2 linked regions of the Amycolatopsis sp. NBC_01480 genome follow. The protein of the gene in region 1 interacts with the protein of each later gene in a pairwise test. Links are inferred from orthologs where the notes say so. Each region holds a gene or a part of one and is shown in the gene's direction. Other genes may lie near its edges.

Region 1 (14,290 bases):
GACCAGGGCGCGCCCGGCTACATCCTCGGCGACCGGCAGGCGCGCTGGCTCGCCGACGCGCTCGGCCGCAGCACTGCGACGTGGAAGATCGTGCAGGCTGACATGCCGATCGGGCTGGTGGTGCCGGACGGCACGGCGATCGAGGCCGTCGCGAACAACCGGCCGGGCGCGCCGGGCGGCCGCGAGACGGAGCTGGCCTGGGTCCTGCGGGAGATCTCGCGCCGTCGCGTGCGCAACGTCGTCTGGCTGACCGCCGACGTGCACTACACCGCCGCGCACCACTACTCGCCGGACCGGGCCGCGGTCGGCGACTTCGACCCGTTCTGGGAGTTCGTCTCCGGCCCGCTGAACGCCGGCGCGTTCGGCCCCAACGCGCTCGACCCGACCTTTGGGCCCGAGGCGGTGTTCGTGCACGCCCCGGTGACGCAGAATTCCTCGCCCGCGCAAGGGTTCCAGCACTTCGGCGAGCTGAACGTCGACGGCGCGAGCGGCGAGCTGACCGTCGACCTGCGGGACGGCACGGGCGCCTCGCTGTGGTCGAAGACGTTGCAGCCACAGGGCCGCTGAGCCGGACGGCGCCCGGGTCCCGGGGGTACCGGACCCGGGCGCGTTCTGGCCGCTACTGCTGATACGGCCCGTTCGGCGGCTGGTGGCCGGGCGGCGGAGCCTGCTGAAACCCTTGTGGCGGCGGGAATCCCTGCTGCTGGTATCCCGGCTGGTAGTTCTGCGCGGCCGGGTAGCCCTGCTGCGGGTATCCCGGCGCCACGGCGAAACCGGGCTGCTGCCCGGGCGCCACGGCCTGGGCCGCCGGGCCGGACCCCTGCTTGGCCCGGCGCCGGATCGCGACGACCAGCCGCCAGCCGCACAGGGCGCCGATTCCCGCGCCGATCCCGAACGTGACCCACCGGCCGCCGCCCTCGAAGTTCGCCTTGTCGTCCTTCGATTCCTGCAGCTTCTCCTCGTAGGTCTCGCTGGACTTCTGGCCGTATGAGGTCGTTTCGCAGGTTTCCCCCGGCTGCATGTGCTCGCTGCCGCACAGCACGATGTCGGTGCCGCTCATGGTGCCGAACAGGCCGATCGCCATCAGGCCCAGTCCGCAAAGCAGGCCGATGGACCACCAGATCACGCTTTTCATCCCGTCCCCCTCAGGTCATACCGGGTAGCGGGGCACATCAGACCACAAATCGACCTGTGACGCATAGACTTCCGATGTAACAGCCTGCGGGAGCGGGCGATCCGGGCCCGTCGGTTACGCTCGGCACCCGATAACACGAATCCTTACAAGGAGAAACACCGTCGTGACTGAACGCACGCTGGTCCTCGTCAAGCCCGATGGCGTCGCGCGCGGCCTCGTCGGCGAGGTCGTCTCGCGCATCGAGCGCAAGGGCCTGAAGCTGGCCGCCCTCGAACTGCGCACGGTCGAGCGCTCGCTGGCCGAGGAGCACTACGCCGAGCACAAGGAGCGCCCGTTCTTCGGCGACCTGCTGGAGTTCATCACCTCGGCGCCCGTTGTGGCGCTCGCGGTCGAGGGCCCGCGCGCCATCGCGGCGTTCCGCCAGCTGGCCGGTGGCACCGACCCGGTCGAGAAGGCCACCCCGGGCACCCTGCGCGGCGACTTCGGCCTGGAGACGCAGTACAACCTGGTGCACGGCTCCGACTCGCCGGAGTCGGCCGAGCGCGAGCTGAAGCTGTGGTTCCCGGACCTGTGAGCCGCGCGGTGAAGCCGGGGCCGGGCCGAGTGCCCCGCCCCGGCTTTTCCTTTTCCCGCAAGCACTTCCCCTGGTGAGGTTGCCGATGACCGCGTTGCCGCCCTCCGCGTACCTGCCGCATCTGCGCACGCTCACCGAGGCGTTCGCCGCCGAACTGCGCGCGGGCGAACCGGACGCGCCGGTCCCGGCCTGCGGCGACTGGACACGCGCGGACCTCGGCACGCACCTGGGCAACGTGCACCGTTGGGCGGCCACGGTCGTCCGCACCGGCGAACCGCAGCGCCAGGCGTTCGAGAGCGCGCCGCCCGCGGACCTCGCGCAGTGGTACGCCGAGAGCGCGCAGCTGCTGCTCGACGCCCTCGCCGAGGCCGATCCGGACGCGCGCTGCTGGCACTTCGGCGGCACCGGGAAGACCAAGGCGTTCTGGTTCCGCCGCCAGGTCCACGAGACCGCGGTGCACCTCGTCGACGCTGCCCACGGCCCCGCCCCGGAGCTGGACCCGCTGATCGCCGCCGACGGTGTCGACGAGGTCTTCGGCGCGATGCTGCCGCGGATCACGCGCTGGCACGCCGTGCCGTCGCTGCCCGCGCCGATCACCGTTCGCGCCACCGACACCGGCCACTCTTGGACGCTGGTTCCGGGTGAGCCGCCCGCACTGGGTGAGGCCGAGGCCGCCGCCACCGTCGAGGCTCCGGCGCAGCAGTTGTTGCTACGGCTGTGGAAGCGCCCCGCGGCCGAGCCCCGGATCACCGGCGACGAAGCGCTCGCCGAGGCGTTTCTGAGGGCCCCGCTCACGCCCTGACCTGAGCCATTCAGGCGACGTTCACCCGCGAAGCCTTCCGCCGCTCTCGCCGGTGGACTTTTCTGGGCGAAGTCACTCACTCGATACTGGGGTACCAAGTGAATAAGTCGCCTTTTGTGCTCGTCTGCGCGCTGCTCTGCGTCCTGACCACGAGCCCGGCCACCGCCACCGCGGACCCGCTCGCCGCGCCGCTCGGCCCGCCGCCGGTCGAGGGCGCGCCCGCCGCGTCTTCGGCCCGCGAGGCCCCGGTCACCTACGCCGCCCCGACGCCGGACGACGGGCTCATCACCAGCAGCGCCAAGTCGGCCGTCGCACCTGGTCTGGACCTGACGCAGTTCGACCGCTTCGACCCGAAGGGCTGGATCCGCGGCGACACGCTGAGCGTCGACCTGTCCAGCAAGGTGCTGAAGCCGACGTACCTGAGCCCTGGCACGGTTTCCGCGCGCACGCCGCTCTCGCAGCAGGTCGCGCGGACGGGCGCGGTCGCGGGCGTGAACGGCGACTTCTTCGACATCTCCGCCACCGGCGCGCCGATCGGCGTCGGCATCGACCACGGGCAGCTCCAGACCGCGCCCGCCGCCGGGCACAACACCACCGCCGCGATCACCGACGAGGGCAAGGCGAAGCTCGCGGACATCTTCCTCGAGGCCACCGTCACGATGCCGGACGGCCGCTCGGTGCCCGCCACCAACTTCAACAGCCCGGTCCTCGGTCCCGACGCGCTCGGCGTGTACACCCCGCTCTGGGGCGCGTCTGCTCGCACGACGTCGGTGGCGGGAGCCCAGCGCGTGGCCGAGGCCGAGGTCCGCGACGGCGTGGTCACGCAGGTGCGGACCGCCCCCGCGGACGGCCCGATCCCTTCCGGCAGCACGGTTCTGCTGGGCCGCGAGGCGGGGGCGGACACGGTGAGCGCGCTGCACGTCGGCGATCGCGTCGGCGTCTCGTACGCGCCGCGCTCGGATGCCGGGAAGATCGCGGTCGCGGTCGGCGGCAACGAGGCGCTGCTCAAGGGCGGGCAGCCACAACCGGTCGACGACGTCACGCTCGCGCCGCGCACGGCCGTCGGGTTTTCCGCCGACGGCAAGCGGATGTGGCTCGTGACCATCGACGGCCGCCAGGCCGACAGCCGCGGCATGACCGAGCTGGAACTGGCCCGCCAGATGAAGGCCCTCGGCGCCGACGACGCGATCAACCTCGACGGCGGCGGCTCGTCCACCCTGCTCGCCCGCGACGAGGGCGAGGCCGCGCCGAGCGTGCGCAACTCCCCATCGGACGGCGGGGAACGCTTGGTGCCCAACGGCATCGGCGTCGCCACCGTGCCGGGCAGTGGCCGGCTGACCGGTTTCGCGCCGGCGCCCGCGCAGAGCACCAAGAACGCCACCAGGGTCCTGTCGGGGCTGTCGCGTGTGCTCGTCGCGGACGGCCACGACGAGACCGGCGCGGCGGTGGCGGCCAGCCCGCGCTGGACCACGTCGAACCCGTGGCGGGGCAGCGTGACGAACAACGTCTTCACCGCGCACGCCGACCTGCTGCACCCGGACGCGCGGACGGACCTGGACGTCACCGCGCGCGCCGGCCGGGTCTCCGGCCGGACCACGCTGTCCGTGCTCGGCACCCCGGTGCGGCTCGGCACGAGCACCGAGCAGGTCGCGCTGTCCGGCGCCGGTGCGAAGAGCACGTTCCAGGTCTACGGCTACGACGCCGACGGTTACGGCGCCTGGCTCGAACCACGCGACGTGAAGCTGGACTACGACCCCGCGGTGGTCAAGGTGGAGCCTTCGGCGGACGGGTTCGCCGTCACCGCGCTGGCCGCCTCGGGCGCGTCGGCGATCACGGTGCACGCGGCGGGGCTCACCACGCACCTGGCCGCTTCCGTGGGCACCGTGCCGCAGATCGCGTCCCCTTTGGACGGTCCGGCCGGCTGGAGCGCCAGCGTGTACCCGGCCGTGGTCGGCGCCGCGCTCTCGGCCGCGCCCGGGCATGACGGCGGGCAAGGCCTCGCCCTCGACTACCGCCTGACCGGCACGAACGCCACGCGCGCCGCGTACATCAACGCGGCGACGCCGATTCCGCTGCCGGCCGGCACGCAGAAGATCGGGCTGTGGGTCAACGGCGACGGCAAGGGCGCCTGGCTGCGCGCGGAGCTGCACGACGCGGCGAACGTCGCGTCCATTGTGGACCTCTCGCTGAGCGTGGACTGGACCGGCTGGCGCTACGTCACCGCCGCCGTGCCCGCCGGGCTGCCGGCCGGGCAGGCGCTGACCCGCTTCTACGCCGTGGAGAACGTGCCGGACCAGCAGTACGAGGGCCGGCTGGTGTTCGACGACCTCACCTTCGAGGTCGCGCCGTCGGCCACGGTGCCGGCGGACCCGCCGGTGCACGACCCGGCCCTGGTGACCGACGGCACGCTCGGCTCGGGCGGCCTGCGGATCGCGGTGGTCAGCGACGCGCAGTTCACCGCCGACGCGCCGGACGGCCCGCTGGTCGCGCAGGCGCGGCGGGCGATGCGCGAGGCGGTCGCGGCCAAACCGGACCTGGTGCTGATCAACGGCGACCTGGTCGACCGCGGCACGGCGCCGGACTTCGCGCTGGCGCGGAAGGTGATCGACGAGGAGCTGGCGGGCAAGGTGCCGTGGTACTACGTGCCCGGAAACCACGAGGCCGAGGCCGGTGACGGGCTGGCCCAGTTCCAGGTCGCGTTCGGCGTCACGCACCAGGTGGTGGACGTGCACGGGATCCGGCTGGTGCTGCTGGACTCCTCGCGCGGATCGCTGCGCGCGGGCGGCTTCGACCAGGTGCGGATGCTGCGCGACGCGCTCGATGGCGCGGAGCGGGACCCGTCGATCCGCGGGGTCGTCGTCGCGATGCACCACCCGGTGAAGGACCCGAGCCCGACCGGCAACTCGCAGCTGGGCGACCGCAAGGAAGCCGACCTGCTGACCAGCTGGCTCACCGATTTCGAGCAGGCTTCGGGCAAGCAGGCGGCCTCGATCGCGTCGCACGCGGGTGTGTTCAGCCTGTCGCGCACCGACGGCGTGCCGTACCTGGTGAACGGCAACTCGGGCAAGACCCCGGCGGCGGCGCCCAGCGACGGCGGCTTCGTCGGCTGGACGCTGGTGCGGGTCGACCCGGCGGACCGCGCGCAGCCGGTGCGGTTCGAAACGCGGCCGAACGTCGACACGCTGGCGGTCACTGGGCCGTCGTCGCTGCAACCCGGCCAGAAAGCCGAGCTGCGCGCGTCGCTGACCCAGGGCGGGCGCGTGGTCCCGGTGGCCTACCCGGTGAGCGCGGACTGGGGCGGCTCCGGCGTGCACATCGGGCCGTGGCCGCCGCTGCCGTGGGACGTCGTCTCCTACGATCCGGCGACGGGTTCGCTGACCGCGCTGCACCCGGGCGTCGCGCGGATTTCCGTGACGGTGAACGGGGTTTCGCGGGTTTTCCCGGTCACCGTCGGCCGGTGATCGGCTAAAGCGGTCGAAAACTGTCGGTGGTGGGTCCTAGGGTCTGCTGTTGTGGGAGACACAGCGACAGAACCGCCACTGGTCCAGGCCAAGGCGCTGGTGAAGCGGTTCGGTGACTTCGAAGCGGTCCGCGGCATCGACGTGGAGGTGCGCCCGGGCGAGGCGTTCGGCTTCCTGGGGCCCAACGGCGCCGGGAAGTCCTCCACCATGCGGATGATCGCCTGCGTGTCGCCGCGCACCGAGGGCGACCTGCGCGTGCTGGGCCAGGACCCGGACGTGTCCGGGCCGCGGATCCGCGCGCGGCTGGGCGTGGTGCCGCAGGAGGACAACCTCGACGTCGAGCTGACCGTGCGGCAGAACCTGCACATCTACGGCCGGTACTTCGGGCTGTCGCGGGCGCACGTGCGGCGCAAGGCCGAGGAGCTGATGGAGTTCGCGCAGCTCACCGACCGGGCGGACAAGCCGGTCGACTCGCTGTCCGGCGGCATGAAGCGGCGGCTCACCATCGCGCGCTCGCTGGTGAACGACCCGGAGCTGCTGCTGCTCGACGAGCCCACCACGGGCCTCGACCCGCAGGCCCGGCACCTGTTGTGGGACCGGCTGTTCCGGCTCAAGGCGCAGGGCACCACGCTGATCGTCACCACGCACTACATGGACGAGGCCGAGCAGCTCTGCGACCGGCTGGTGGTGATGGACTCCGGGCGGATCGCGGCCGAGGGCTCGCCCGCGGAGCTGATCGCCCGGTACTCCACCCGGGAGGTCGTCGAGCTGCGGTTCCCGGCCGGCGAGCAGGAAGCGGCGGCGCGGCGGGTCGAGGACCTGGCGGACCGCGTCGAGGTGCTGCCCGACCGCGTGCTGCTGTACACCGCGGCCGGCGAGGACACGCTGGAGCGCGCGCACGAGCGTGGCCTGCGGCCGCTGTCCAGCCTGGTCCGCCGCAGCTCGCTGGAGGACGTGTTCCTCCGGCTCACCGGCCGGACGCTGGTGGACTGACTGATGACCGCACCCGCAACCGGCCGCGTCGTCGGCCGCTGGCACGGCGCCTGGCTGCGCGTCGAGGGCCACTGGACCTGGTACCGGCGCTACTGGCTGGCCACGCTGTACTCCACCGGCCTGCAGCCGGTGCTGTTCCTCGCCGCGATGGGGCTGGGCTTCGGCTCGCAGGTGCAGGCGGGCCCGGCCACCGGCGGCCTGTCGTACCTGCAATACGTGGCGCCGGCCCTGCTGGTCGCCGGCTCCGCCCAGATGGGCGTCAGCGATTCGAGCTACCCGGTGCTGTCGGGATTCAAGTGGCAGAAGGACTATCTGGCGGTCACGGCCACACCGGTGTCGCCGGGCCAGGTGCTCGGCGGGCACCTGATCTGGGGCGCGCTGAAGCTGACGCTGGCCGGCTCGATCTACGCGCTGGTCGCCGTCTTTTTCGGCGCCTGGGCGAACTTCGGCGCCCTGGCGGTGATCCTCGTGGGCACCCTGACCGGCCTCGCCTGCTCGGCCCCGATGACGGCGCTGGCCGCGAAGACCTTCGACGAGGGCACCCGGTTCGGCCTGATCTTCCGCTTCGTGGTGATCCCGATGACGCTGTTCTCGGGGACCTTCTTCCCGATCACGCAGATCCCGCTGTACCTGCGCTGGCTCGCCTGGATTTCCCCGCTGTGGCACGGCACCCAGCTCTCGCGCGCGGTCACGCTCGGCGGGGTCGGCACCTGGCCCGCGGTCGGCCACGCGGCCTATCTGGCCGTCCTGGTGCTGGGCGGCTGGGCACTGGCACACCGCTTCTTCGGGCAACGGCTGGTGAACTGATGCCCCGATCGGAACTGCCTCAGTCAGAGCTGTGTATCCAGGCTGCCTTCCCGTGCCCGTCTCGAAAGCCGGTGAACCGATGACCCTGCTCGACGTCCCGGAGCGGCGCGGCCTGATGCTGCGTGTCCTGCCGCCGGGCATGTACAGCGGCCGGGCGAGCGCGCTGATCGAGCGGGCGCTCACGGTCTACAGCCGGTCCTGGATGATCCTGTTGTCCGGGGCCCTGGAGCCGCTGTTCTACCTGATCGCGTTCAAGGTCGGCTTCGGCAAGCTCGTCACCAGCGTCGCGGGCCCGGACGGGCGGCCGATGAGCTACGTCGCCTTCGTTGCGCCCGCGCTGCTCGCGTCCTCGGCGATGAACGGGGCCGTGTTCGAGTCCACGTACAACCTGTTCTTCAAGCTGCGCTACGCCAAGACGTACGACGCCATGCTCGCCACCCCGATCGGCCCGCTCGACGTGGCGCTCGGCGAGATCGGCTGGGCCATGCTCCGCGGCGGCATCTACTCGGTCGCCTTCATGGCCGTCACGGGTGCGATGGGCCTGCTCACGTCGTGGTGGGCGCTGCTGCTCCTGCCGGTCTCGCTGCTGGTGTCGTTCGCCTTCTCGGCGATCAGCATCACGCTGGTGAGCTTCCTGAAGTCGACTTCGCAGTTCGACTACATCCAGCTCGTGCTGATGCCGATGTTCCTGTTCTCCACCACGTTCTTCCCGCTGTCGGTCTACCCGGAGGCGCTGCAGTGGGTCGTCCGCTGTTTCCCGCTGTACCACGGGATCGAGCTGATGCGGGGCCTCGCGTCGGGCTTCCTGTCCTGGAGCCTGCTCGGCAACCTGGCCTACCTGCTGGTGCTGGCCGGCCTCGGGGTCTGGGGCTCCACGAGGAGGATCGCCAAGCTGCTGCTCACCTGATCGCCGTGCTCACCTGATCGTCAGGCTGGTTGCCGTGCTCACCTGATTGCCAGCCTCACCGTGCGGAGGGGTCGGGCGGCCCCGTCACCGGGGTCTCCACCGCGGCCAGCGCGTCGGCCATGCCGTGGCCGTAAAAACCGTTGTAGTTGTCGTAGCCCGCGCAGTACGCGTCCTGCGCGCCGTCGCCGGTCAGGTCGTAGTCGTCGGGGCACGCCAGGGGCGCGGCCCGGGTCTCCAGGGTGCGGCGCAGGTCGGCCGGGGAGTCGGCCGGATGGACGGACTTCAGCAGCGCCAGCACCCCGGCCACGTGCGGCGCCGCCATCGAAGTGCCGCACAGCGGCGCGTACCCGCCCGGCACGGTGGACACCACGCACTGGCCCGCGTCGCCGCCGGGAGCGGCGACGTCGACCACGCCGAGGCCGTACGAGCTGTAGCCCGTTTTCACCCGGTCCGCGCCGACCGCGGAAACGGCCACCACGTCACGCAGCCCGGCCGGCAGCGCCTCACACCGGCCGGCGGCCGAGGGCACGCCCGAATGCGCCGAGGGGGTCAGGTCGACGGCCTCGTTCGTCGCCGCCGCGACGTTCAGGGTGCCGGCCGAAGTCGCGTACTCCGCTGCCCGCGCCAGAACTTCGTGCACCACGCCGTTGTCGTCGCCGCGCACGCACGAGAGGGACCACGGGTTGACGAACCAGCTGCTGTTGGTCACCGGCAGGTGGTGCGCCGCGGACCACATCAGCCCGCAGACGGCGGCTTCCGGGTCGGCGTTGCCGCGGTCGTCGATCACCTTGACCGAGGCGATCCGCACGCCGGGCGCGACCCCGGTGATGCCCTTGCCGTCGTCGGCCGCCGCGATGATGCCGGCCACGTGCGTGCCGTGCACCGAAGTGGTGGGCTGCCACGCCGCCGGCCGCGGGTCGGCCGCGCCGGTCAGACAGCCCGCGGAGTCCGCGGCGTCCATCGCGCCCGCCAGGTCCGGGTGACGCGGGTCGACGCCGGAGTCGAGCACGCCGACCACCACGTCACGGCGGCCCTCGGTGATCCGGTGCGCCGCGGCCGCGTTGATCGCGCGCATGTCCCACTGCTCGCCGGACAGGTCGGCGGCCGGCACCCGGGCCGGGTCGGTGGGGGAGAGCGGGGCGAGCGCCGGCCGGACCGGGTCGGCGCCGGTCGCGCGCTGCGCCGCCAGCCTCGTCTCTTGTGCGCTGAATGCCCGGTCTGTCCCGATCTTCGCGGGGAACCCTGGATCCGCCGACGTGGCCACCGCCACAGCGATCTGCGGGTAGTACACGGTCGTGTCCCCGCAGGCGGTGCCGATCTGCCCGCGCGCGTCCGGTTCGGGCGTGCCGCGGTCGAACGCGACGACGTAGCGCAGCACCCGCGCCCCGGGGGCGCAGGAGTCCCCGGCCGAGGCCGCGGCCGGGCCGGCGGCGAGGCACCCGGAAAGCGCCACGACGGTGCACACGGCCGCCCGCAGCGGCCGCGCCAGCAGGGACACCGGACCTCCCACCGCACGCAGGAAACGCCGGGCACCGCGGCGACCTGCGCGCACGTGCCCGAGCCGCACGGTAGCCACCGGCGCGGCACCGCGACAAGCGCAACGCCGAAGTTCGCCCGGGTGCATGAGCGCGGCACGCCTGCCCGCCTGGGTGTGGCACCGAGTACACCGGGTGCACACCCCGGTGTGGGATACTCAAGTCGGCCGCTTCGGCGACGGGCATCCCGCCCGCGTCCTGAGCGGCCCGGTGGAGTGCCGGACCGGCACTACGTGCGTCGCACCCGGGAGGCCGGGCAGCTCGACGTCGTGGTGGGTGGCCTGCGGGGTTGCGAGCCAGACCGGCGCACCGCCGAGCAGACCTTGCCATGCGTGTCCCGCCGACCGGTGGACCGCATGGCTGTTGGCAAGGATTCCCGCCGGTGGACACACCTGGCGGGCACGAAACAGAAAGGGCCCCTGCGCGGCCGCGTCGTCACCGGTGTTCACCGGCCGACGCGCCCGGGGGCGGAGGAGAAACATGTCGAACGCGGATACACCCGCCGACCAGGCCGGCGGGAACACCGCCGCACCTACCACCAGCCCGCTGGGCGAGCTTCCGCCGCGCATCCGCGTGCACGCGCTCGCCAAGCTGCTGGGCTCGAACAGCCGCGAGATCCTCGCCAAGCTGACCGAGCTGGGTGAGAGCCCGCGCAGTGCGCAGTCCAGCGTGACCCGTGAGGTCGCGATCCGCCTGGCCGAGGCGCTCTCCGCCGACGCCACCGGCGACGAGGCCGGGCAGCCCGCCGCGGCCGAGCCCGAAGCCGCCCCGGTCGCCGAAGCTGCCCCGGTCACCGAAGCCCCGGCTGCCGAAGAAGCTGCTGAAGCCCCGGCCGCCAAGTCGAGCAGCCGCCGCACCGTGCGTCGCGGAGCTTCCCGAGCGGCCGGGCAGCCGGTCGCCGAGCAGCCCGCCGACACCCAGCAGGCCTCCGAGCAGCCGACCGGCACCCAGCCGGCCGCCGAGCCGCAGGTCGCCGAAGCACCGGCCGAATCGGCCGAGCAGGCCGAGCGGCCCACCGGCCGTCGCAAGCGCCCGGTCCACGTGCCGGTGTTCGCCGCGCCGTCGCCGGTGTTCCTGCCGCCGGAGGCCGAGCCCGCCTCGGCCAAGCCCGCGCGCTCCAAGCCCGGCCCGGTCTTCGGCGTGGTCGAGGCGCCGGCCGACGAGGACCAGGCCGAGGAGACCACGGACGAGCAGGACGACCGCGACAACCGCGAGGACGACGACAGCGACGAGGCCGCCGGCCGCCGTCGCCGCCGTCGTGGCCGCCGTGGCCGTGGCCGCGGCAAGGGCGGCGACGAGGGCTCGGGCGAGGGCGAAGACGACTCGGCCGACGAGCAGCCGGAACGCCCGCAGGGCCGCAAGCGCAGCCGTGGCGGCGACACGAACGAGGACGACAAGCCCGCCGAGGCCGAGAGCGCCGAGTCCGAGGACAGCTCCGGCGACGCCGACTCCGACAACGACTCCGATTCCGACGGCGGCAACAAGCGCCGTCGCCGCCGTCGCCGCCGTAAGGGCGGGGACGACGACAGCTCCGACGGCTCTTCGGGCACCGACGACCCGCCCAACACCGTCACCCACGTCCGCCAGGCCAAGGCCGAGCAGCAGCCCGCCGAGCGCCCGGCGCGCGACGAGGTGCGCAGCGTCCGCGGGTCCACCCGCCTGGAGGCCAAGCGCCAGCGCCGCCGCGACGGCCGCGAGGCCGGCCGCCGCCGCGCGCCGATCCTGTCCGAGGCCGAGTTCCTGGCCCGCCGGGAAGCGGTCGAGCGCACCATGGTCGTCGCCGAGAAGGGCGACTCGACGCAGATCGGCGTGCTCGAGGACGGCGTGCTGGTCGAGCACTTCGTGACGTCTTCGGGCACCGGCTCGATCGTCGGCAACGTCTACCTCGGCCGGGTGCAGAACGTGCTCCCGAGCATGGAGGCCGCGTTCATCGACATCGGCCGCGGCCGCAACGCCGTGCTGTACGCCGGCGAGGTCGACTGGGACGCCGCCGGCCTGGAAGGCAAGGCCCGCAAGATCGAGCAGGCGCTCTCCACCGGCGACAGCGTGCTGGTGCAGGTCACCAAGGACCCGGTCGGGCACAAGGGCGCCCGGCTGACCACGCAAATCTCGCTGCCCGGCCGCTTCCTGGTCTACGTGCCGGCCGGCGGGGCCACCGGCATCTCCCGCAAGCTGCCGGAGAACGAGCGGCGCCGGCTCAAGGACATCCTCAAGCGGATCGTCCCGGAGGACGCGGGCGTCATCATCCGCACCGCGTCCGAGGGCATCGTCGAGGAGGAGCTGGACCGCGACGTCCGCCGCCTCAAGGCGCAGTGGGACGTGATCAAGGAGAAGGCCGGGTCGGGCCAGCCCAAGAAGGGCGGCGCGCCGACCATGCTCTACGAAGAGCCCGACCTGCTGGTGAAGGTCGTGCGCGACCTGTTCACCGAGGACTTCGCGAAGCTCGAGGTCCAGGGCAGCCGGGCCTGGGACACCATCCACTCGTACGTCGAGCACGTGGCGCCGGACCTGATCGGCCGGCTCAAGCGCTACACCGGGACCGGCGACGCGTTCGCCGACCACCGGATCGACGAGCAGATCACCAAGGCGCTGGACCGCAAGGTCTGGCTGCCCTCGGGCGGTTACCTGGTGATCGACCGCACCGAGGCGATGACGGTGATCGACGTCAACACCGGCAAGTTCACCGGCTCGGGCGGCAACCTCGAGGAGACGGTGACCCGCAACAACCTGGAGTCGGCGGAGGAGATCGTCCGCCAGCTCCGGCTGCGCGACATCGGCGGCATCATCGTGATCGACTTCATCGACATGGTGCTGGAGTCGAACCGCGAGCTGGTGCTGCGCCGGCTGACCGAGTGCCTCGGCCGCGACCGCACGCGCCACCAGGTCGCCGAGGTCACCTCGCTGGGCCTGGTCCAGATGACCCGCAAGAAGATCGGCACCGGGCTGCTCGAGGCGTTCTCCACGCCGTGCGAGCACTGCAAGGGCCGCGGCGTGGTCGTCTCGACCGAGCCGCAGCGCACCGCCGGCGGCGGCAACGGCAACGGTGGCGGGAACAACGGCCACAACCACGGTGGCGGTGGCGAGAGCAAGAGCTCCCGCCGGTCGCGCGGCGGCCGCGGCAAGGGCGAGGACAGCCCGCAGCAGGCCGAGGCCAAGCCGGAGCCGGTGCAGCCGGCCCCGACGCCGGAGCAGCGCGAGTCCGTGGTCACGGCGGTGCAGGCGATCGCCCACGCGGCGAAGGTCGCGGCGGTCAAGCCGGAACACGAAGAGCACGCCCCCGAGGTCACCGACACCGCGGAGACGCCGGAGGTCCACGAGGCCGCGCCCGCGGTCCCGGAGCCGGCCGTCGAGGTGGCCGGGCAGCCGGTCACCAGCCCGGCCGACGAGGTCGAGGTGCCGCAGGAGGAGCCGGTCGTGGCCGAGGCCACGCCGGAGCCCGAGCCGGCCGAGCAGCCGGTGACGTACAGTGAGACTTCGGCCGAGGCGGACCAGTCCGCCGCGGCCGGATCCGAGATCGACGTGCCGGCCCCGGCCGGGCGCAGCACCCGGCGCCGTCCGCGGCGCACGGCTTCGCGTCCGGCGGGCCCGCCGGTGCACGCCTCGGAGCAGAGCTGAACCACCACGTAGGGGACCCCGGTGTCCATCCACCGGGGAACCTCACGTAACCTGTAATACGGCCCGCCACCAGAGCAGGCCGCTGCGCGAGAACCTGGACCGCCTCAACGGTGGGCCGTCCGCGCCAGCCCCCACCCGATTGCCTAGTAGTTACAGGGCCGAGATCAATGCAGGAGACTTCCGTGTCGGCGTACGCGATCGTCAAGACCGGCGGCAAGCAGTACAAGGTGGCCGTCGGCGACGTCGTCGAGGTCGAGAAGCTCGAGGGCGAGCCGGGCACCGAGCACACCTTCCCCGCCGTGCTGTTCGTTGACGGTGGCGAGGTCACCACGGACGCCGACGCGTTGGCGAAGGTCTCGGTCACCGGCAAGGTCGTCGAGCAGACCAAGGGTCGGAAGATCCGGATCCACAAGTTCAAGAACAAGACCGGCTACCACAAGCGCCAGGGTCACCGGCAGAAG
Region 2 (14,105 bases), 4.9 Mb from region 1 along the record:
CGCGTGGCGGGCGCACGACGAGCCGGCGTCGACGCTTCGAGCCGGGGACGCCGAGCTGAAGCGCATGTACGTCGTCGAATCCGCTCGTGGCCGCGGGTACGCGCGCGTGATGCTGGCCGAGTTGGAGCGAACGGCGGCAGCCGCCGGACGGCTGCGCGCGGTGCTCGAGACGGGCACTGAACAGCCCGAGGCCATCGCCCTCTACGGTTCTTCCGGCTACGTCGAGATCCCCGGTTTCGGCCTGTACAAGGACGAAGCCGAGAGCCGGTACTTCGGCAAGGACCTCGCCGTGGAGCCACGGCATTCTCGAGATTCTCAGCCCGCCCAGGACTTCCAGCACTGACGAACCGGAGGCGACATGGCGATCTACGCGCTCGGTGACCTCGTACCGTCGATCCACCCGGACGCCTACGTCCATCCGGACGCGACCGTGATCGGCGACGTCCGGATCGGCCCGCGAGCCTCGGTGTGGCCGCAGACGGTGCTGCGCGGCGACCACGGTTACATCGAGATCGGCGAGCGGTCCAACATCCAGGACGGCTGCGTCGTGCACTGCACCAGCCGGCACCCGACGATCCTCGGCCCGTCGTCGGCCGTGGGCCACGCCGTGCACGTCGAGGGCGCCACGATCGGCAGCGGCTGCCTGATCGCGTCCGGCTCGGTGGTGCTGAACGGGACCGTGATCGAGGACGGCGGCATGGTCGGCGCCGGTGCCGTGCTGTCGTACAACTCCCACGTCGGCAGCGGCGAGATCGCGCTCGGGGTGCCGGCGAAAACGCGGCCGAACAAGTCGTTCTCGCCGGAGCAGATCGCCACCGTGGTCGACTCCTACGTCCGGCGCGGCGCCCGGTTCCGCGCGGAGCTCCGCCGCCTCGACCCGCCCAGGTGAGCTCGCCCACCCCGCGCTAGGCTTGCGGGCCGTGACCGCACGACCGCTGAACGAGATCGTCGAAGCAGGCTGGGCGCAGGCCCTCGAACCGGTGGCCCCGCAGGTGGCCGCGATGGGGGAGTTCCTCCGCGCGGAGATCGCCGCCGGCCGCACGTACCTGCCGGCGGGGGAGCACGTGCTGCGCGCGTTCAAGCAGCCCTTCCACGACGTGCGGGTGCTGATCGTCGGCCAGGACCCGTATCCGACGCCGGGCCACGCGGTCGGCCTGAGCTTCTCGGTGGCGCCCGACGTGCGGCCGATCCCGAAGAGCCTGATCAACATCTACAAGGAGTACGCCGACGACCTCGGCCACCCGTTGCCGTCCAACGGCGACCTGACGCCGTGGGCCGAGCAGGGCATCCTGCTGCTCAACCGCGCGCTGACGGTCCAGCCCGGGAAGTCGAACTCCCACCAGGGCAAGGGCTGGGAGCAGGTGACCGAGCAGGCGATCAAGGCGCTCGCCGCGCGCGACGAGCCGATGGTCGCGATCCTCTGGGGCCGCAACGCCCGTAACCTGCGGCCGATGCTGGGCGACGTGCCGTGCATCGAGTCGGCGCACCCGAGCCCGCTTTCGGCGCACAACGGCTTCTTCGGCTCGCGCCCGTTCAGCCGCGCGAACCAGCTGCTGGCCGACCAGGGCGCGGCGCCGGTGGAGTGGAAACTCCCCTGAAGTTCCGGCACGTGTGGTGTCCGGTCCGGCGTCGCGGTTCCGACCAGGGCATGACGAACCACCCTGATCCTGGAGGGCAGCCATGACCGCCACCGTCACTTCCGCCGACGGCACCTCGATCGCCTTCGACAGCACCGGCGCGGGCGCGCCCGTGATCCTCATCGGCGGCGCCGTGAACGACCGGACCACGGTCGCCGGCCTCGCCACAGTGCTCGGCGAAGCGGGATTTCGCGCCGTCGCCTATGACCGGCGAGGCCGTGGTGACAGCGGCGACGCGCCGGCGTACAGCGTCGCGCGCGAGGTCGAGGACCTGGCCGCGCTGATCTCGCACGTGGGCGGTTCGGCGGCGTTGTTCGGGCACTCGTCGGGCGCGATCCTGGCGCTGGAGGCGGCTTCGCAGGGCTTGCCGGTCACGAAAGTCGCCGTCTACGAGCCGCCGTTCGTCGTCGTCGAATCGCGGCCACGCCCGGGCGACGACCTGGTCACCCGCGTGCGCGACCTGGTTTCCGCCGACGACCGCAGCGGCGCCGTGGAGCTGTTCCTGACCGAAGGCGTTGGTGCCCCGCCGAAGCAGATCGCGGGCATGAAGGCGTCGCCGGTGTGGGCTTGGTTCACGGCGCTGGCGCACACCTTGCCGTACGACCTCGAGATCTGCGGCCCGGGAAACCACCTGCCCGTCGACCGGCTGGCGAAGATCGACGCCCCGGTCCTGGGCATCGGCGGCGGCAACGGCGAGGCGTGGATCCGGGCCGCCGCGGAGGCCGTCGCCGCTGTGGTGCCCAACGGCCGTTACGAGACGCTCGAAGGACAGGACCACGGGGTGCTCCACCACCCCGAGTCCCTCCGCGACCTGCTCAGTGGGTTTTTCAGGTGACTGATTGCCGGAGGTGACGACCGCCGGGGGTCCAGGGGGCTTGCCCCCTGGCGGGGGTTCGGGGGTTCGACCCCCGAAAGACACCTGAGGCGAAAAAAATGGCGAGTGCTCTCCACGAGCACTCGCCACCCTGAAACTTTCGCCTCAGCCGCGGACTACTTTGCCGGCCTTGATGCACGAGGTGCACACGTTGAGACGCTTGCGCTGGGACACGCCGATCTTGGCGTGCACAGTCTGGATGTTCGGGTTCCACCGGCGGTTGGTACGCCGGTGGGAGTGCGAGACCGACTTACCGAAGCCCGGTCCCTTGCCACAGACGTCGCACACGGCAGCCACGTCGAACTCCTCTGATATGGGACTAAGAATGCGCGCCCGAACCAGCCGGGCAACTCGACCATAGTAACGAGTGGTCTCGGGTGGGTCGTCACGGGGTCGATACCCTCGCGGGGACCAGCGAGGAGGTTACGGGGTGCGGGTGCTGGACGTGGCAGCGGTGACGGCCTGGTCGGCGGCGTGTGTGCGCAGCCTGGACCGGCTGCGCCCGGCGATCAACGGCATCAACGTCTACCCCGTCGCGGACTCCGACACCGGCTCCAACCTCCTCCACACCCTGACCGGCGCCCGTGACGCCCTGACCGCCGCCCTCCAGGACCCGTCCGCACCCGACGACGCTGGGGTGGGCAGCTCCTCGCCGCTGACAGGCGACGCTGGTTCGCGCGGCCCTTCGCCGCTGGCTGGCGACGGCGGTTTGCGCGACGATTCGCTGTCAGCGGGAGACGCTGATTCGACGGGCAGTTCGCCGCTCGCGGGCGAGGCCGGGTCGAGCAGTCCTTCGCCGCTAGCCGGCGACGCTGGCTTGCGTGGCGATTCGCCTCTGGGGAGCGAGGCCGGGTCGAGCAGTGCTTCGCCTCTGGGGAGCGACGGTGGTTTGCGCGGCGATTCGCCGCTAGCTGGCGAGCCTGGTTTGCACGGTTCGCCGCCGCTGGCCGGCGAGGCTGCGTCGAGTGGTGCTTCGCCGTTGAAGGGCAATGCCGACCCGAGGGGCGGCTCGCCGTTGGCGCGCGACGCAGTCGGAGACGATGTCCCGCAGGTCGACAACACCGCAGCCCGGCCTCGCGATGACCAGTCGCCATCCACTGGCGACGTCGTCACCCGGTCCGAGCCGTCGCCAACCGCCGCGGCGCTCGCCGTCCTGGCCCGTGGCGCCGTGGCCGCGGCCCGGGGGAACTCCGGCGTGATCATCTCCCAGGTCATCCGGGGAATTGCCGAATGGGCGGCAACGGGGGGCGAGCTGGACGGCGCCGGGCTGGCCGCCGCGCTCGGGCATGCCGACAAGGTCGCCACCGGTGCGGTCAGCCGTCCCGTCGCGGGGACGATGCTGACCGTCCTGCATTCGGTGGCCGGGGCCGTTCGCGGGGACACGCGGCCGCTCGCCGAGGTGGCCGAGACCGTCGCCGCCACCGCTGCCGCCGCCCTCGAAGAGACGCCCAAGCAACTGCCCGCCCTCGCGAAGGCCGGGGTCGTCGACGCCGGGGGACGCGGGCTGGTCGCCGTGCTCGACGCGCTCGCCGGCGTCGTCACCGGCAAGAACGCCGCGCCCGAACACGAGCTGGAGGTCGCCGTCGCCGCGCCTGTCGCCGAGCCCGCGCCGTACGCGTGGGAAGTCATGTACCTGCTCGATGGCGTCGACGAGGCGCAGCTTCCGGCGTTGCGCAAGGAGCTGAGCGGCTTCGGCGACAGCGTCACGGTCGCGGGTGACGGTTCGGGCAGTCACGCCGTCCACGTCCACTGTGCCGATATCGGCGCCGCTATCGAGGCCGGGCTTGACCTGGGGCGGCCGCGCCGCGTCCGCGTCGAACCGCTGCTCACGCCCACGCCGATCGAGCCCGGCGGTGGCCTGGACCGGTCCGTGGTGGCCGTCGTCCGCGGTGGCGGGCTGGCCGAGCTGCTGCGTGCCGAGGGCGTCGCCGTGCTGGCCGTTCCGGAGGGCGAGATTCCGGGCGTCGAGGACATGATCGGGCTGTTCAACGAAGTCGCCGGACGGCACGTCACGGTGCTGCCCGGCGGCATCGACCTGACCGCCGCCGCCGACACCGCCGCCGGGCACGCGATGGCGGGCGACCGCGACGTGGTGGTGATCCCATGCGCGTCGCCGGTGCAGGTGCTGGCCGCGCTCGCGGTGCACGACGGGGACCGTCGCGCCAACGACGACGTCGTCGCCATGGCTGAGGCCGCCGCCGCGACCAGGCGTGGCGAGCTGCGGATCGCCCACGAGGAGTCGCTAACCTGGGTGGGCCGGGCCCAGTCCGGCGACGTGATCGGCCTGGTCGACGACGAGGTGGTGCTGATCGAAGCGGCGCCCGCCTCGGAGACGAACCTGGTCGCGGCCGCGATGGGCGTGCTCAACCGGATGTTGACCCTCGGCGGCGAATTGGTCACCGTGCTGGGCGGCGCGGACGCCCCGCCCGGGGTGGCCGCCGAACTCGCCGAGCAGCTGCGGCTGGAACACCCCGAGGTGGAGTTGACGAGTTATGCCAGTGGCCAGGCCGAGGCCGTGCTGCTGATGGGGGTGGAATAGGAATGGCCGGGCTACGCGAAAAGCTCCCGCTGCTGCTGGGCGCGAAGACGGCGAAGGCGCTCTCCGGGGCGTTGGACATCGAGACCGTTTCGGACCTGCTGCGGCACTACCCGCGCCGGTACGCCGAGCGCGGCGAGCTCACCGACATCGCCGGGCTGGAGCTGGGCGAGCACGCGACCGTGCTGGCGCGCATCGAGAAGATCAGCAAGCGCCGCATGAAGTCGCGCAACGGCACCATCCTCGACATGGTCATCACCGACGGAAAACGTCGCCTGGCCTGCGCGTTCTTCAACCAGGCGTGGCGCGAGAAAGAGCTGTCGCCGGGCAAGACGGGGCTGTTCGCGGGCAAAGTGACGGCGTTCCGCGACACGCTGCAGCTGGCGAACCCGGAGTACGAGCTACTGGACGCCGAGCGCGAGGCCGAGGCCGTCGACAGTTTCCTCGCCGAGATCATCCCGGTGTACCCGGCGGCGCAGGGCATGCCGTCGTGGTCGATCGCCAAGTGCGTGCGCCAGGTGCTCGATGTGCTGGAGGTCGACGAGGACCCGATGCCCGAGGAACTGCTGAAGCGCAACGGCTTGCCCGGCCTGGAGCGCGCGCTGCGCGGGATCCACCGGCCCGAGGACTGGGCGCACCTGGAGAGTTCGCGGCACCGGCTGAAGTGGGACGAGGCCATGGCCGTCCAGCTGATTTTCGCGCAGCGGCGGCATTCCGCGGTGTCGCGGCCGGCGAAGGCCAGCCCGCACACCGACGGCGGCCTGCTCGACGCGTTCGACAAGCGGCTGCCGTTCGAGCTCACCGCGGGCCAGCGCGCGATCGGCGAGGACCTCGCCGCCGACCTGGCGACCGAGCACCCGATGAACCGCCTGCTGCAAGGCGAAGTGGGCTCGGGCAAGACCGTCGTCGCGCTGCGGGCGATGCTGCAAGTCGTCGATTCCGGGCGACAGGCCGCGCTGCTGGCGCCGACGGAGGTCTTGGCCGCGCAGCACGCGCGTTCGTTGCGCGAAATGCTCGGTGAGCTGGGCATGGCCGGCGAGCTGGGCGCGGCGGACAACGCCACGCGCGTCACGCTGCTCACCGGTTCGATGGGCGCGAAGGAACGCAAGAAGTCGTTGCTGGAGACGGTCAGCGGCGAGGCCGGCATCGTCGTCGGCACGCACGCGCTGATCCAGGACACCGTGCAGTTCGCCGATCTCGGCTTCGTGGTGGTCGACGAGCAGCACCGGTTCGGCGTCGAGCAGCGGGACGCCCTGCGCTCGCGCGGTGCCGACTCCACCAGCCCGCACGTGCTCGTCATGACGGCGACGCCGATCCCGCGCACGGTCGCGATGACCGTCTACGGCGACCTCGAGACGTCCGCGCTGCGCGAGATGCCGGTGGGCCGCTCGCCGATCAAGACCACCGTGGTGCCGGTGGCGGAGAAGCCCGCGTGGTTCGACCGTGTGTGGCAGCGCGTCACCGAGGAGGTCGCGAAGGGGCACCAGGCGTACGTCGTGTGTCCGCGCATCGGCGACGAGCCGCCGTCGGACAAGAGCGACAAGCGGCCGCCGCTCGCGGTGCTCGACGTCGCGCCCGATCTGGTGGGCGGGCCGTTGAAGGGCCTGCGCGTCGCGGCACTGCACGGCCGCATGCCGCCCGACGAAAAGGACGCCGTGATGCGCGCGTTCGGCGACGGGAAGGTGGACGTGCTCGTGGCGACGACCGTCGTCGAGGTCGGCGTGAACGTCCCCAACGCGACGGCCATGGTGATCCTCGACGCCGACCGGTTCGGCGTGAGCCAGCTGCACCAGCTGCGCGGGCGCGTCGGCCGGGGGAGCGTGCCCGGGCTGTGCCTGCTGGTCACGGAGACCCTGGACGGCACCTCGACCCGCGAACGGCTGGCCGCGGTCGAATCGACCACGGACGGTTTCGAACTGTCGCGTTTGGACCTCGAGCTGCGTCGTGAGGGGGACATCCTCGGCGCGTCGCAGTCCGGCAAGCGCTCGAGCCTCAAGCTGCTTTCGCTGTTGCGCGACGAGGACGTGATCACGGAGGCGCGCGAGCAGTCGCAGGAGATCGTGGTGCGCGACCCGTCGCTTTCTGGGTATCCGCGGTTGGCCCAGATGGTGTCGGACGTCGTCGACATGGACCGCGCGGAATACCTGGAGAAGAGTTGACGCCGGTCGTCCGTCCGGCCACGGCCGCCGACGCGGCGCAGATCGCCGCCGTCCATGTCGGCTCCTGGCAAGCGGCCTACGACGGGCTGTTGCCTGCGGAGTTCCTCGCGGGCCTTTCGCTGCCGGCGCGCGAACGGTCCTGGGTGGAGAGGCTGTCCGCCCCTGATTCCGGCCAAACGGTGCTGGTCGTCTTGTTGGACGGCGCCGTCGCGGGCTTCGCCGCCGTCTGCCCCAGCCGTGACGAGGACGCGACCCCGGAAACCGGCGAGCTGACGTCGATCTACCTCCTGCCCGACCACTGGGGCCGCGGCGCCGGGCGGGCCCTGCACGAACGCGTGGTCGCGACGCTGGCCGCCACCTTCACCACGGCCACCCTGTGGGTCCTCTCGACGAACACCCGCGCCCGCCTCTTCTACGAACGCGCCGGCTGGTCACCGGACAACCGCACCAAGGTCGAAACGATCGCGAACGGGACCGTCACGCTGGACGAGGTCCGGTACCGGTTGTCGCTGCGCGGCTGAACTTCCGGCTCCGGCGCCGCGGCGGGGCCCGGGGTACTTGCGCATCCCAAGGCGTCGAAGATTCGGTCACTCGGACGTAGTTCGGCGGCGGTTTGGCTGGCCTTCCCGGTGTCAGGCCGGGTGAGGTTGGCCGTCGGCGAAATTCGGCGAATCGGTGCCGGGGTCGGCGAGGGCGCTGTGGTTGCCGTCGTCACCAGCACCAGCACCAGCACCAGCACCAGCACCAGCACCAGCACCAGCACCGCCACCAGCGGCGGTGCCGACGTCGTCGTCCGGCGGCGAATCCGTGACGAACACACCGGCACGGGCAGCGGCCGCGGCGGTCTCCGCGGCAATCCGCGCATCGTGGTCGGTCACGGACTCCCGCGAGATGAACAGGCGGTAGAAGATCGGCCCGCTCGCCGCGCGTAGGACCTCCGCAGAGTCGGTGCCGACGGGGGCCTCGCCGCGGGTGACGGCGCGCGTCACGATCACCGCGCAACGGTCGTGCCGATCTTGGTAAAACGCGTGCAGCGCCTCGGCCGCGCGCGCCGAATGGAAGGCCGTCAGCACCGACGCCGTCGGCAGTTCACGCAGCGCGGGGTCGGTGAAATAGCGGACGACCTCCGCCAGCATCTCGTGCAGGTCGCCGGCGAGCGAGCCGGTGTCGGGCGCCGTCCAGCCGTCCTCGACGCCCATGTGCAGCGCGGCGGCGACGAGCCCGTCCGTCGACTCCCAGCGGCGATAAACGGTGGTCTTGTGCACGCCCGAACGCTCGGCGACAGCCTCCACGGTCAGGTTGACGAAGCCGCGCTCGGCGAGCAGGTCGAGCGTCGCCTGCAGCACGGCGAGGCGCGTCCGCTCCGTGCGACCACCCGGTCGGCGGGTCCCGGCTAATTCGGTTGCCAACTGCGACTCCTGTTGCGTTAGTGTGCCCAGTATGCCAGACCTCGACGCAGTGACGCCCTTCTCGCCGGACGACGTGGCCCCGATCGCGGACCTGATCGGAGACGCGCGCGTCGTGGCGATCGGCGAAAACAACCATCACATCCGCGAGTTCGGCGAGCTGCGCAACCAGCTCCTGCGGCATCTCGTGACGGAGCGCGGGTTCGCCGTGCTGGGCTTCGAATCGGGATTCGCCGAGGGGCAGCTCGTCGACGAATGGCTGCGCGGCGGTCCCGGTGACGTCGCCGACATCGCCCGCGACGGTTTCACCTTCAAACTCGGCGACCCGCCCGAGATCCACGAGATGCTCACTTGGCTGCGCGGGCACGGCGGGGTCCGTTACGCGGGCCTCGACGTCCCGAGTTCCGGAGGCTCGCCGGTCCCGGCGCTGCTCGCCGTGCGGCGGTATCTGGAAGACGTCGACCCGGACGTGGTCCCGCTGGTCGAGGCCGGTCTCACCGCTTCGGAGCCGTACGCGTCGGTCAGCAATGCCGTCGCCCCTGGCCGTTACGCGGCCATGGCCGCGCCCGCGCGAGATGCGGCGACGACGGCGCTGGCCGTGCTCGTCGCGCATCTCCGTTCGCTGGCGCCGGTGTATGAGCAGCGTTGCGAGGGGGACCCCCACGCGCACGCCATCGCCGAGCACCACGCGGCCGGCGCGCTCCGCATCGACACCTGCCTGCGCGAGCTGGCGGCGATGATGTCCGGCGCGGCGCCCGCGCTCGTGAGTTCTTCGCGCGACACCTACATGGCCTCGACGGTCCAGTTGCTGCGGCGCCTCCACGGCGAGGGCGAGAAGATCATCGTGATGGTCCACAACGGACACTTGCAGCGCGTGCCGTTCGCGCCGAAGCCGTCGATGCGCTTCCCCTCGGCAGGCATGCACCTGGCGGCGGAACTCGGCGACGACTACTTCGCCCTCGGCCTCACCGCCGGCGTGGGCACCACCACCGGCCTCGCACCGGATGACAGCGAGCGTCTCGCCTTCCGCGTCTTCGAGAACGAGCTGCCGCCGCTCGCGGAGGACAGCGTCGAGGCCGCGCTGGCCGAGTCAGGTTCCTGTCTGGTCGACCTGCGCGCCAACCGCGCGAAGGGCATCACGGGGCCGTCGAGCATGCGGCACGCCCACCTGTTCACGCCGGTTGACGTCGTGCAGGCCTTCGACGCCCTGGTCCACCTGCCGCGGATGTCCGTCAGCGGGAACGTCCCGTCCGCTTAGGCGGCCGGGCCCTCGTCGAAAGTCTCGCCGGACAGCAACGGTTCGAACTGCCGGTACGCGGCGAAATCCCGGAAATGCCGGGCGTACAGGTCGGCGTCGCCGGTCAGGTCGTCGGCGAGCGACCGTGCGACGTCCACCACCCGCTTGCAGGTCCACGTGATCAGTTCGCCGCGCTCGTTGCGGTAGCTGCCCGTCTCGCCTTCGGCACGGCGACGGACGGCCTCGCGGGCGGCGTTTTCGTCGGCCGCGTGGACCAGCACGACGTCCTCGCGGTACAGCGGTTCGTGGGTCGGCGAATCGCCCGTCGCCTCGTAGAGGACAACGGCGATGTACGGCTCCGTCCTGCTCATTCGTCCTCCTCGCCTGGTTGTCGATCACTGTCCCCACGAGCCGTCACGAGGGCAAACTGTTTCGGTCAAACACGGTCCAGCCCATCGGGTGACGTCGAGTTGCCGCCCGCTGGCGACCGGGATACGACGCAGTCATGCGGAATCGGACGGCGCGTGGTCTCTTGTCGGCGACAATGGCGTTTCTGCTGGTGGCGGGCGTGCAAACGCCGGCGCTCGCGGCCGGCGGCACCCAGGCCAACCCACCGAGCTGGGGACTCGACCGGATCGACCAGCGGACCGGCCTCGACCAGAAGTTCCACTACGAAACCGACGCTTCGGACGTCACCGTGTACGTGATCGACAGCGGTGTCGACGCGAAGCACCCGGACCTCCAGGGCCGCGTGGCGCCGGGCAAGGACTTCCTCACCACCGGCGCCGACACCTCCGACACCAACGGCCACGGCACACGCGTGGCGGGCATCATCGCCGGGAGCAGTTACGGCGTCGCCAAGGGCGCGCAGATCTTCCCGGTCCGCGTGCTCGACAAGGACGGCGGCGGCTCCACCGACAACATCATCGCGGGCATCACCTGGGTGACGCAGAACGCGCACCAGCCCGCGGTCGCCGTTCTCGGCATCGGCGGCGTGCCCAACGAGAAGCTCGACAACGCTGTCACCGGCCTCGCCGCCGTGATGCCCGTCGCAGTGCCCGCGGGGGAAGGCGGCACGGACGCGAGCCAGATCTCGCCGGCGCACGTGCCGGCCGCGCTGACCGTCGGCGCGAGCGACGTCCAGGACCAGGTGGCGAGTTTCTCCAATTTCGGGCAACCCCTGGACCTGTACGCGCCGGGCGTCGACATCCCGGCGCCGCTCGCTGGGACGTCGAACGTCGGCACGCTCTCGGGGACATCGATGGCAGCGGCCTTCGTGGCGGGTGCTGCCGCCCTCTACCGCTCGGAGCATCCGGAGGCCTCGCCGGCGGACGTCACCACGGCGTTGGTGCAGGCGGCGACCCCGGACGTGCTCAAGAACGTGCCCACCGGAACGGCCAACCGGCTCCTGTGCACCCTGCCCGCGGCGAAACCCTGACTGTTGCGGGGAAGCGGAACTCCCCGCATCATGCACCCAGGTCGGGGCACATGACGTCCATCACCTGGACAACGGCTCCCGGACAGCGGGAAGAACCGGGTAACGTGCCTTCACTACCGATCCGAAACGGGAAGGACCGGGCATGTTCCGCAAGGTGCTGGTGGCCAACCGCGGCGAGATCGCCATCCGGGCGTTCCGCGCAGGCTACGAACTGGGAGCGGGCACGGTTGCCGTGTTCCCGCACGAAGACCGCAACTCGCTGCATCGGCTGAAGGCCGACGAGGCCTACGAGATCGGTGAGCCGGGTCACCCGGTGCGCGCCTATCTCTCGGTGGACGAGATCGTGGCGGCCGCCGAGAAGGCGGGCGCGGACGCGGTTTATCCGGGATACGGCTTCCTGTCGGAGAACCCCGACCTGGCCCGTGCCTGCGAAGAGGCGGGGATCACGTTCGTCGGGCCGTCGGCCGACATCCTCGAGCTCACGGGCAACAAGGCCCGCGCCGTCAAGGCGGCGCGCGAGGCCGGCGTGCCGGTGCTGGGCTCTTCGGAGCCCTCGAGCGACATCGACGCGCTCGTGGCCGCGGCCGACGACCTGGGCTTCCCGGTGTTCGTGAAGGCCGTCGCCGGTGGTGGCGGCCGCGGCATGCGGCGGGTCCAGGAGCCGGCTCAGCTGCGCGAGTCCATCGAGGCGGCCGCGCGCGAGGCCGAGTCCGCGTTCGGCGACCCGACGGTGTTCCTGGAGAAGGCCGTCGTCGAACCGCGGCACATCGAGGTGCAGATCCTCGCCGACGGCGAGGGCAACATCATCCACCTCTACGAGCGCGACTGCTCCGTCCAGCGCCGCCACCAGAAGGTGGTCGAGCTGGCGCCCGCGCCGAACCTCGACCCCGAGCTACGGGCCCGGATCTGCGCCGACGCCGTCAAGTTCGCGCGCCAGATCGGCTACCGCAACGCCGGCACGGTCGAGTTCCTGCTGGACAAGCAGGGCAACCACGTTTTCATCGAGATGAACCCGCGGATCCAGGTCGAGCACACGGTCACCGAAGAGGTCACCGACGTCGACCTCGTGCAGTCCCAGCTGCGGATCGCCTCGGGCGAGACCCTCGATGACCTCGGCCTCTCGCAGGACAAGATCTACCTGCGCGGCGCCGCGCTCCAGTGCCGGATCACCACGGAGGATCCGGCCAACGGCTTCCGCCCGGACACGGGCATGATCAGCGCCTACCGCTCGCCGGGCGGATCCGGCATCCGGCTCGACGGCGGCACCGCCTTCTCCGGCACGGAAATCAGCGCCCACTTCGACTCGCTGCTGGTGAAGCTGACCTGCCGCGGCCGCGACTTCAAGACCGCCGTGGGCCGCGCCCGCCGGGCCGTCGCGGAGTTCCGTATCCGCGGTGTGGCGACGAACATCCCGTTCCTGCAGGCCGTCCTCGACGACCCGGATTTCCGCGACGGCCACGTCACCACGTCGTTCATCGAGGAGCGCCCGCACCTGCTCACCGCGCGCCACTCCGCCGACCGCGGCACGCGCCTGCTCACCTACCTGGCCGATCAGACGGTGAACAAGCCGCACGGCGAGCGCCCGCGCACCCCCGAGGCGGCGGCGAAGCTGCCGAAGATCCCGGACGGTTTCAAACCGGCCGACGGCTCCAAGCAGAAGCTCATCGAGCTGGGCCCGGTCGGCTTCGCGAGCTGGCTGCGCGAGTCGCCGCTGATCGGCGTCACGGACACGACATTCCGCGACGCGCACCAGTCACTGCTCGCCACGCGGGTGCGGACGAAGGACCTGCTCGCCGTCGCGCCAGTGGTCGCCGCCACCGTGCCGCAGCTGCTTTCGCTGGAATGCTGGGGCGGCGCCACATACGACGTCGCGCTGCGCTTCCTGGCCGAGGACCCGTGGGAGCGGCTGGCCCAGCTGCGCAAGGCCGTGCCGAACATCTGCCTGCAGATGCTCCTGCGCGGGCGCAACACCGTCGGCTACACGCCTTACCCGACCGAGGTGACGCACGCCTTCGTCGAGGAGGCGACCGCCACCGGCATCGACATCTTCCGCATCTTCGACGCGCTCAACGACGTCGAGCAGATGCGGCCGGCGATCGAGGCCGTCCGCGAGACCGGCGCCGCCGTCGCCGAGGTCGCGCTCTGCTACACCTCGGACCTGTCCGACCCCGGCGAAAAGCTCTACACGCTCGACTACTACCTCAGTCTGGCCGAGCAGATCGTCGGCGCCGGCGCGCACATCCTGGCGATCAAGGACATGGCGGGACTGCTCCGCGCGCCCGCCGCGGCGAAGCTGGTGACCGCGCTGCGCAAGGAGTTCGACCTCCCGGTGCACATCCACACCCACGACACGGCGGGCGGCCAGCTGGCCACCTACCTCGCCGCGATCCAGGCGGGCGCGGACGCGGTGGACGGCGCCGTCTCGTCGATGGCCGGCACCACGTCGCAGCCCTCGCTCGGCTCGATCGTCGCGGCCACCGACCACTCCGACCACTCGACCGGCCTCGACCTGCAGGCGATCGGCGACCTGGAGCCGTACTGGGAGAGCGTCCGCAAGATCTACGCGCCCTTCGAAGCCGGCCTCGCGTCGCCCACCGGCCGGGTGTACCACCACGAGATTCCGGGCGGGCAGCTTTCGAACCTGCGCACCCAGGCCATCGCGCTGGGCCTCGGCGACCGCTTCGAGGACATCGAGGCCATGTACGCCGCCGCGGACAAGATCCTGGGCCACCTGGTGAAGGTGACGCCTTCGTCCAAAGTGGTCGGTGACCTCGCACTGCACCTCGTCGGCGCGGGCGTGTCGCCCGCGGACTTCGAG

The links.
Region 2: the proteins of ndk (region 1) and OG371_RS25225 interact in binary tests that used the Escherichia coli proteins (3 or more experiments, as listed by UniProt). The link is inferred for Amycolatopsis sp. NBC_01480 from one-to-one orthologs.

What each region holds. Positions count from the first base shown.
Region 1 is NZ_CP109442.1:350,710-364,999, reverse strand. Bases 82-3,003 are described here. They hold ndk (nucleoside-diphosphate kinase), read left to right. Parts: upstream 82-1,298; coding sequence 1,299-1,709; downstream 1,710-3,003. Other genes in these bases: OG371_RS01770 (phosphodiester glycosidase family protein), read left to right, coding at 2,628-3,003; OG371_RS01775 (maleylpyruvate isomerase family mycothiol-dependent enzyme), read left to right, coding at 1,795-2,511; OG371_RS01785 (hypothetical protein), read right to left, coding at 620-1,135; OG371_RS01790 (alkaline phosphatase D family protein), read left to right, coding at 82-567. In the rest of the region: more of OG371_RS01790, read left to right, coding at 1-81; more of OG371_RS01770, read left to right, coding at 3,004-5,972; OG371_RS01765 (ABC transporter ATP-binding protein), read left to right, coding at 6,024-6,965; OG371_RS01760 (ABC transporter permease), read left to right, coding at 6,969-7,772; OG371_RS01755 (ABC transporter permease), read left to right, coding at 7,852-8,679; OG371_RS01750 (S8 family peptidase), read right to left, coding at 8,735-10,177; OG371_RS01745 (translation initiation factor IF-2 N-terminal domain-containing protein), read left to right, coding at 10,695-13,829; rplU (50S ribosomal protein L21), read left to right, coding at 14,012-14,290. UniProt on the Escherichia coli protein: Major role in the synthesis of nucleoside triphosphates other than ATP. The ATP gamma phosphate is transferred to the NDP beta phosphate via a ping-pong mechanism, using a phosphorylated active-site intermediate.
Region 2 is NZ_CP109442.1:5,267,937-5,282,041, forward strand. The notes cover bases 23-2,759. They hold OG371_RS25225 (uracil-DNA glycosylase), read left to right. Parts: upstream 23-920; coding sequence 921-1,598; downstream 1,599-2,759. Other genes in these bases: OG371_RS25215 (GNAT family N-acetyltransferase), read left to right, coding at 23-343; OG371_RS25220 (gamma carbonic anhydrase family protein), read left to right, coding at 359-889; OG371_RS25230 (alpha/beta fold hydrolase), read left to right, coding at 1,681-2,472; rpmB (50S ribosomal protein L28), read right to left, coding at 2,617-2,759. Outside these bases: more of OG371_RS25215, read left to right, coding at 1-22; more of rpmB, read right to left, coding at 2,760-2,808; OG371_RS25240 (DAK2 domain-containing protein), read left to right, coding at 2,942-5,050; ATP-dependent DNA helicase RecG, read left to right, coding at 5,053-7,206; OG371_RS25250 (GNAT family N-acetyltransferase), read left to right, coding at 7,203-7,727; OG371_RS25260 (erythromycin esterase family protein), read left to right, coding at 8,647-9,870; OG371_RS25265 (DUF4288 domain-containing protein), read right to left, coding at 9,867-10,220; OG371_RS25270 (S8 family peptidase), read left to right, coding at 10,394-11,287; OG371_RS25275 (pyruvate carboxylase), read left to right, coding at 11,430-14,105. UniProt on the Escherichia coli protein: Excises uracil residues from the DNA which can arise as a result of misincorporation of dUMP residues by DNA polymerase or due to deamination of cytosine.